Syntrophobacter fumaroxidans MPOB: one gene and its partner. The protein of the gene in region 1 binds, or shares a complex with, the protein of each later gene. Links are inferred from orthologs where the notes say so. Each region holds a gene or a part of one and is shown on either strand. Other genes may lie near its edges. The genes, in order: dnaG and dnaB.

The links.
Region 2: the proteins of dnaG (region 1) and dnaB are in contact, whole or in part, in a crystal structure (PDB 2R6A), measured with the Geobacillus stearothermophilus proteins. The link is inferred for Syntrophobacter fumaroxidans MPOB from one-to-one orthologs. Residues at the interface, in WP_049624496.1 of Geobacillus stearothermophilus: Lys456, Leu457, Leu458, Pro459, Ala460, Asn463, Ala464, Leu467, Leu535, Leu536, Ile537, Ala538, Gln544, Glu545, Asp548, Tyr549, His552; in WP_033016901.1 of Geobacillus stearothermophilus: Ser13, Glu15, Ala16, Gln18, Glu91, Leu92, Asp94, Ala95, Val96, Pro97, Thr98, Ala99, Ala100, Asn101, Tyr104, Tyr105, Ile108.

Annotation. Positions count from the first base shown.
Region 1 is NC_008554.1:1,498,908-1,502,218, reverse strand. What follows is about bases 319-3,311. They hold dnaG (DNA primase), read left to right. Parts: upstream 319-908; coding sequence 909-2,714; downstream 2,715-3,311. Other genes in these bases: rpoD (RNA polymerase sigma factor RpoD), read left to right, coding at 2,727-3,311; SFUM_RS06330 (GatB/YqeY domain-containing protein), read left to right, coding at 319-673. Outside these bases: hisA (1-(5-phosphoribosyl)-5-[(5-phosphoribosylamino)methylideneamino]imidazole-4-carboxamide isomerase), read left to right, coding at 1-227; more of SFUM_RS06330, read left to right, coding at 224-318. UniProt on the Escherichia coli protein: RNA polymerase that catalyzes the synthesis of short RNA molecules used as primers for DNA polymerase during DNA replication.
Region 2 is NC_008554.1:3,906,114-3,909,400, reverse strand. Bases 120-3,088 are described here. They hold dnaB (replicative DNA helicase), read left to right. Parts: upstream 120-919; coding sequence 920-2,257; downstream 2,258-3,088. Other genes in these bases: hflX (GTPase HflX), read left to right, coding at 2,993-3,088; rplI (50S ribosomal protein L9), read left to right, coding at 465-914; SFUM_RS16485 (YybS family protein), read left to right, coding at 120-364. In the rest of the region: more of SFUM_RS16485, read left to right, coding at 1-119; more of hflX, read left to right, coding at 3,089-3,287. UniProt on the Escherichia coli protein: The main replicative DNA helicase, it participates in initiation and elongation during chromosome replication. Travels ahead of the DNA replisome, separating dsDNA into templates for DNA synthesis.

The DNA of each region.
Region 1 (3,311 bases):
CGAAGCGGTTGCTGGAATCCTGTTCCATTCCGGTGATCGCATCGGGTGGGGTACACACCCTCCAGGACATAGAGGACCTCCTGCCCCTGGTTCCGCTCGGATTGCTCGGCGTCATAACGGGCAAGGCCATTTACAGCGGAACGCTGCGGTTTAAGGATGCTCTGGCCAGGGTGCGGGAAAAATGCGGGGGCGCAACGCCTTCTCCGAACCCGAGAAGAGGTGAATGATGGCACTCCTGCAGGATATCGAGCAGGCATTGAAAGACGGCATAAGGGAAAAGGACGAGAACAAGCGGAATGCTGTCCGGCTTCTGTTGACCGCCGTCAAGGTGAAGGAAAAGGAACTCCGGCGTCTTCCCAACGACATGGAAATACAGCAGCTGATTTCCACGCAGATCAAACAGCGCCGGGAGTCCGCGGAGCAGTATTCGAAGGCGAACCGGCCGGACCTGGCGGGGGTGGAGGAAGCGGAAATTGCGGTGCTTCAAGCCTTTCTCCCCGAGGCGCTGTCTCCGGAGTCCCTGGAACGGCTCATCGACGAAGTGGTCGCTGAAGTCGGTGCTCAATCCGCCAGGGATATGGGGAAGGTGATGAAGGCGCTCATGCCTCGTGTCGGGGGGCGCGCCGAGGGGAAAGCCGTCAACGAACTGGTGCGCCGCAAGCTTTCCGCGTGAGCCTCCGGCAGGAACGCCGATACGATATGCGGGCGGCCGTGGGTTGCTTTCCGGCTCAAGGGGGATATCGCCGGGGTCGGCGTCGGTCCGTCCGGGTCATGAAAAGAAATGCCTTGATTTGACGTTTTCCGCCGGATACAAATCAAAAGTTTCGCGCTCAGGGACGCGTTTACGTTGTCGTATCGTTATCAGGCATTACGGGGATTACGGGCTGTCACACGTGAATAGTTCCGGAATGGCCACTCTTGTGAAGCAGGCCGTTGACATTGTCGACGTGGTCGGACAGGTCGTCCAGCTGCGGCGCTCGGGCAACAGGCACCTGGGACTGTGCCCGTTTCATCAGGAGAAGACCCCATCGTTCCATGTCGATGCCGAAAACCAGCTTTACTACTGCTTCGGGTGCGGCAGCGGAGGGGACGTCCTCAACTTCGTGATGAAGCACAGGAACGTAGCGTTCGGGGAAGCCATCCGGTATCTGGCGGAAAGATATCACATCGCCCTCCCGGAACGCGACCATGTTGAAGGCGCCACGCCGGGCGCGATTGAGAGTGCCCGGAAGGAACGCGAAGAGCTCTACCGGATCCTCCGCTCGGCGGCGGATTTTTTTTATGACCAGCTGCATCACAGCCCGGAGGGAAGGATCGCGAGGGAATATATTGCGCGGCGCGGCCTGCCGGCGGAGGTCGTCGAAACGGAGCGGATGGGATTTGCTCCACAGAGCTGGGACAGCCTGTCCCGTCACCTGGCGAATCTCGGATATGATGTCGAACCGGGGATCGGGGCGGGGCTGCTGGCCCGGAGCACCGGTAAGGACAGAGTCTATGACCGGTTTCGCAACCGTCTCATATTTCCCATCCGGGACGAGGGAGGCCGGATCGTGGCTTTCGGCGGTCGAAGCCTCTCCGCGGACCTCAAGGACGAGCCGAAGTACCTCAACAGCCCCGAAACCGCCGTGTACCACAAGGGACGGTTGCTCTACCAACTGGCGAGAGCCCGCGAAGCATGCAGGCAGGTGCGGCAGACGGTCCTGGTGGAAGGCTACATGGACTTGCTGGCGTTCCACGCGCGAGGGTTCTTCCGCGTGGTCGCGACCCTGGGAACGGCCCTTACGCCTCACCAGGTTCGGATATTGTCCCGGATGTCCGACGAAGTCGTTATGGCCTATGACGGAGACGAGGCGGGAGACAAAGCGATGCTGAGAGGGCTGCCGCTTTTTCTGCAGGAGAACGTGGCGGTCAGTTGCGTGCGCTTTCCCGACGGTATGGACCCCGACGATTTCCTCAGGAGGGACGGGCTGGAAGGTTTCGAGAAACTGCTCCGAAGCAGGCAGGAACTGGGCGCTTACGCCGTCAAGAGAATCCTTGACGGCTGGGATGGAAGCGCAAGCGCGAGGCTGAAAATCGCTGCCGAATTGAGGCCGATTTTCGACGCCGTGCGCCAACCCCTGCTGAAGTCCGAGTATCTGAGGCTGGCGGCCGACCGGCTCTGCGTCTCCGAAGAAGTGTTGAATCAGCAGTTGCGCCACGACCGCCGCACGCCGGAAAGACCTTACTCCCGCTCCTACCGTACCCCCGTTCTTCCCGGAATCTCCGAAACGCAGACCCTCGAGGAAAAAATCCTTCGATTGCTCATCAGATACCCCGATCTCATCGAGCAAGCCGACAGCTCGGGCGCGCTGGAGTACTTCCAAGAACCGAAACTGCGTGCCCTGGCGATGGTGCTCGTTGGAACACCTCACGCTCCGGAGAGCGAATTCAATGCCTCCATCGTCTACGACGAGCTTGCCGATCCGGAATCCAAGGAGATGTTCACACGGTTCATGCTTGAATCCGCGGAACTTGCGGAACCGAGGGTGCAGCTTAACGACTGGTTGATCGCGCTGACGAGACGGGAGCTCAAACAGAGAAGCCTGGACCTGGACACCGCCCTTAAGGCGGCCGTCCGGGAAGGCGACTCGGATCGGGTCAGACACATCCTGGTGGAGATTCAGAACCTGAACTCCGCCAAGAAGAGGGATAAAGATTTACCGTACAACCTGTAGGAGAGAGAACCGATGACGGACAAGGAAACAAAGCAACGACGCGATCCCGCTTTGAGCAAGCCGGAGATGGACGATATCAAGCGTCTCATTACGGTGGGCAAGGAAAAGGGCTATCTCACGTACGATGAAGTCAATGAGGCCTTGCCCGAAGATCTGGTCTCTCCTGAGAAACTGGACGACATGATGATGATTTTTGATGAGATGGACATCGAGATAGTCGATTCGGAGCAGCAGGTCCAGGTGGTTCGGGAGACCTCGGGCGCGGATTCCGACTCCCTGCTGGAGGAAGAAGAAGATGAGCTGCAAATAGAGGCCGACGTCACGAGCCGTGTCACCGATCCGGTAAAAATGTATCTGCGTGAAATGGGACAGGTTTCGTTGCTCACACGCGAGGGAGAGGTTGAAATCGCGAAACGCATCGAAGCAGGAGAGCGGGAAATCTTCAACGCGATCATGGAATCTTCCATCGGCATCAAGGAAATCATGAACCTCAAGCACAAGCTCGAGGACGACAACGCCAGGGTCAGCGATGTTCTCCGGGAGGTGGACGACGAAATCACGGTGGAGGAGGAGACGGCCCAGAAAGAGCGGGTCGTC
Region 2 (3,287 bases), 2.4 Mb from region 1 along the record:
GCGCTACTGCCGCATGGCCCGGCTCCCCTTTCCGGCCTGGGGACAGTGGCTCGAATGGAAGGCTCCGGATCATTTGATCTGGGGAGTGATCGCGGCCGGAGTGATGCTGCTGGTGCCGGGCAAGACGCTCACGGTGGTGGGACTGAACCTCCTGCTCATTCTGGCCACCGTGTACCTGTTCCAGGGTCTGGCCATATTGGGGTTTTACTTCGAGCGATGGAAGATGCCCCGGGCGATGAGACTCCTCAGCTACGGCATCGTTTTGCTTCAGCAGTTCGCGACGATGGCCGTGATCCTGCTGGGCCTCTTCGACCTGTGGTGCGATTTTCGGCGCCTGACCCGGAAGCCGGCGGAAAGCCCTTGAGCGGTTTGCCGCCGTGCGGCGAAAAGAGACGATCCCGCCGCGCGGGAAGATACGGATATTGTGGGGCGGCACGGCTTGCCCCAGTCATTCCAAGGAGAACATGATGAAAGTGATTTTGACTGAGAACCTCTCTTCTCTGGGCCAGATCGGGCAGGTGGTCAACGTGGCCCCGGGGTATGCCCGCAACTATCTGTTCCCTCAGGGACTGGCTCTGGAAGCCACCGGAAAGAACGTGAAGGAGCTGGACCATCGTAAGCGGGTGCTGGCGGCCAAGCGCGAAAAGATTCGCCAGGAAATGCTTTCGGTGGCCGAGAAGATCAACCAGGTCAAGCTCGTGCTGCGCCGGAAAGTGGCCGACGAGGACAAGCTGTACGGCTCGGTGAGTGCCGCCGACATCCAGAGCGCGCTCGAGGAACGGGGCTTCATCGTGGCCCGCAAGGACATTCAGCTCGATCAGCCCATCAAGCAACTCGGGGAATTCACGGTTTCCGTCCGCGTGGACGCTCAGATTGCGGCCACCGTCGGTGTCGTGGTTGAAAAAGAAGAGTAGCCGAAGTGGATGCCATCGCGGAAGAACTCAAGAAGGTTCCGCCGCAGCAGCTGGAGGCGGAGCAGTCGCTTCTCGGGGGAATTCTGATCGATAACGACGGGTTGCCCGCGGCCCTCGAAATCATCAAGGGCGATGAGTTCTACCGGGAATCGCACCGGATCATTTTCCGCGCAATCCAGGAACTCTTCGAACGCAACGAACCGATCGATCTCGTCACCACGGCCGCCCTGCTCGCCGAGAAAAACCAGCTTGAAGCCGTGGGAGGCGCGCCCTACCTGGCATCGCTGGTGGATGCCGTGCCGTCCGCCAGCAACGTTGCCACCTACGCGCGGATCATCAATGAGAAGGCCCTGCTGCGCCGCCTGATCCAAACGGCCAACGAAATCAGCTCATGGTCCTATGGAGGTGGGAAGAACGTCGAGGAGATTCTCGACGAGGCGGAGTCCTCGATTTTTTCCATCACCGAAAACCGCATCCGCAACAGCTACTCGTCCCTTAAGGACATCGTCAAGAAGAGCATCGAGTCCATCGAGCGTTATCAGGAACAGCGGGACATGGTAAACGGGGTTCCCAGCCACTACCGGGATCTCGACAAGATCACCGCCGGGTTCCAGAAGTCCGACCTGATCGTCATCGCCGCGCGGCCCAGCATGGGCAAGACCGCCCTGGCATTGTGCATCGCCCGGAACGCCGCGGTCGAGAGCGGCATTCCGGTGGGGTTCTTCTCCCTGGAGATGAGCAAGGAGCAGCTGGCCATGCGCCTGCTCTGTGCCGAGGCCCGCGTCGATTCGCACAAGATCCGCACCGGCTTTCTCAGTCAGACCGAATGCGCCAAGATGCTCACCGCCGCGGGTTCTTTCATGGACGTCCCCATTTACATCGACGACACGCCGTCCATTTCGGCGCTGGAGCTGCGCGCCAAGGCGCGGCGGATGATGGCGGACCGCGGCCTGGGAATGGTGGTGGTGGACTACCTGCAGCTGATGCGGGGCAAGGAATCCGAACGGAGGGAACAGGAAATCTCCGACATCTCCCGGTCCCTGAAGGCGCTGGCTAAGGAGCTCAACATCCCCGTCATTGCCCTGGCGCAGCTCAACCGCAAGGTCGAGGAACGATCGGTGAAGAAGCCGATGCTGAGCGACCTGCGCGAATCGGGAGCCATCGAGCAGGACGCGGACGTGATCGCCTTCATCTACCGCGACGAAGTTTACAATCCCAACAGTCCCGACAAGGGAACCGCCGAAATCCTGATCGCAAAGCAACGAAACGGCCCCACCGGAGAAATCCGGCTCGGCTACATCAGCTTGTACACCCGATTTGAAAATCTTGCCCTTTCATCGTGAATATCAAAACTCATGCCCGTACCGGCAGCCCCTTGCACCCGGATCGAACCACCTGCCGGGGGGCGTGGAATTGCTCCGGCATAAGGCTTCATTCCCTGGAGCATCAGGGATATAATAATATGGTGAGCCATCGGAGCATCCATCCCGAGGCGCGTTCAAGATCACACAGCGCCTGCCCGGCGGAAGGCGACGCGGGCGGGGATTGACCTCGGGCACCGTCCGGAACCGTAGGGTGGGCATGGTTCCTCCGTGCCAACGATCAGGCCGAGTCCCGTTCACCCGCACTCGTTATGATCGCTGCGAAAGCGTGCGGCCACCAGCCTATTCAATGGGGACGTTTCACACGTCGGTTCCGGATCGTTCATGGCGCCAAGCGCTGGGGCAAGGATATTGGGATCGTGGGCCGCGCTGTCGCGCATCCCACCCTTGTATGGACTCATGTGCCGGTCAGACGTACAAGGGGAGGGCTTTATGCCCTCCCGCCTGATGCTGCGGACTTGAACGCAATTGTCCATGAGGCTGCGCTTCACTCGCAAAGCGTGAAAACAGGCTCACCCGGGAATCTATTTTCCAGGCGACCTTGCATCTAAACTCCGAGGCAACGCACCGGTCGGCACATTCCTTGGGAAAGGGGGTACGCTCATCCGAAAATCGTATGGCAACACTGCCGGGCTCAAGAGCAGCATCCGCGACCGCATTGAAAAACTATACCGCCGCAAGGTTTCGCCGCGCCAGGTGATCTCTCCCGAATTGGCCCGCGATCTTGCCCGCCTCTCCTTTGAATGCGGGCGCCGGCTCGGGCTTCTCATCGGCCGCGACGGCACGGTGGAAATGGTGCTGGTGGGGGGCCCCCGCTCGCTCTTTATCCCCGATCTGCCGAAGAGCCGCGGCGGGCGGTGGCGTTTGCGCGGGCTGCGGCTGGTCCATACGCATCTGCAGGCCGAAGGCCTCTCGCAAGACGATCTCATGGACCTGGTGTTCCTGCGCCTCGACTGTGTGGCGGGAATCCGGGTCGATCCCAACGGCGGCG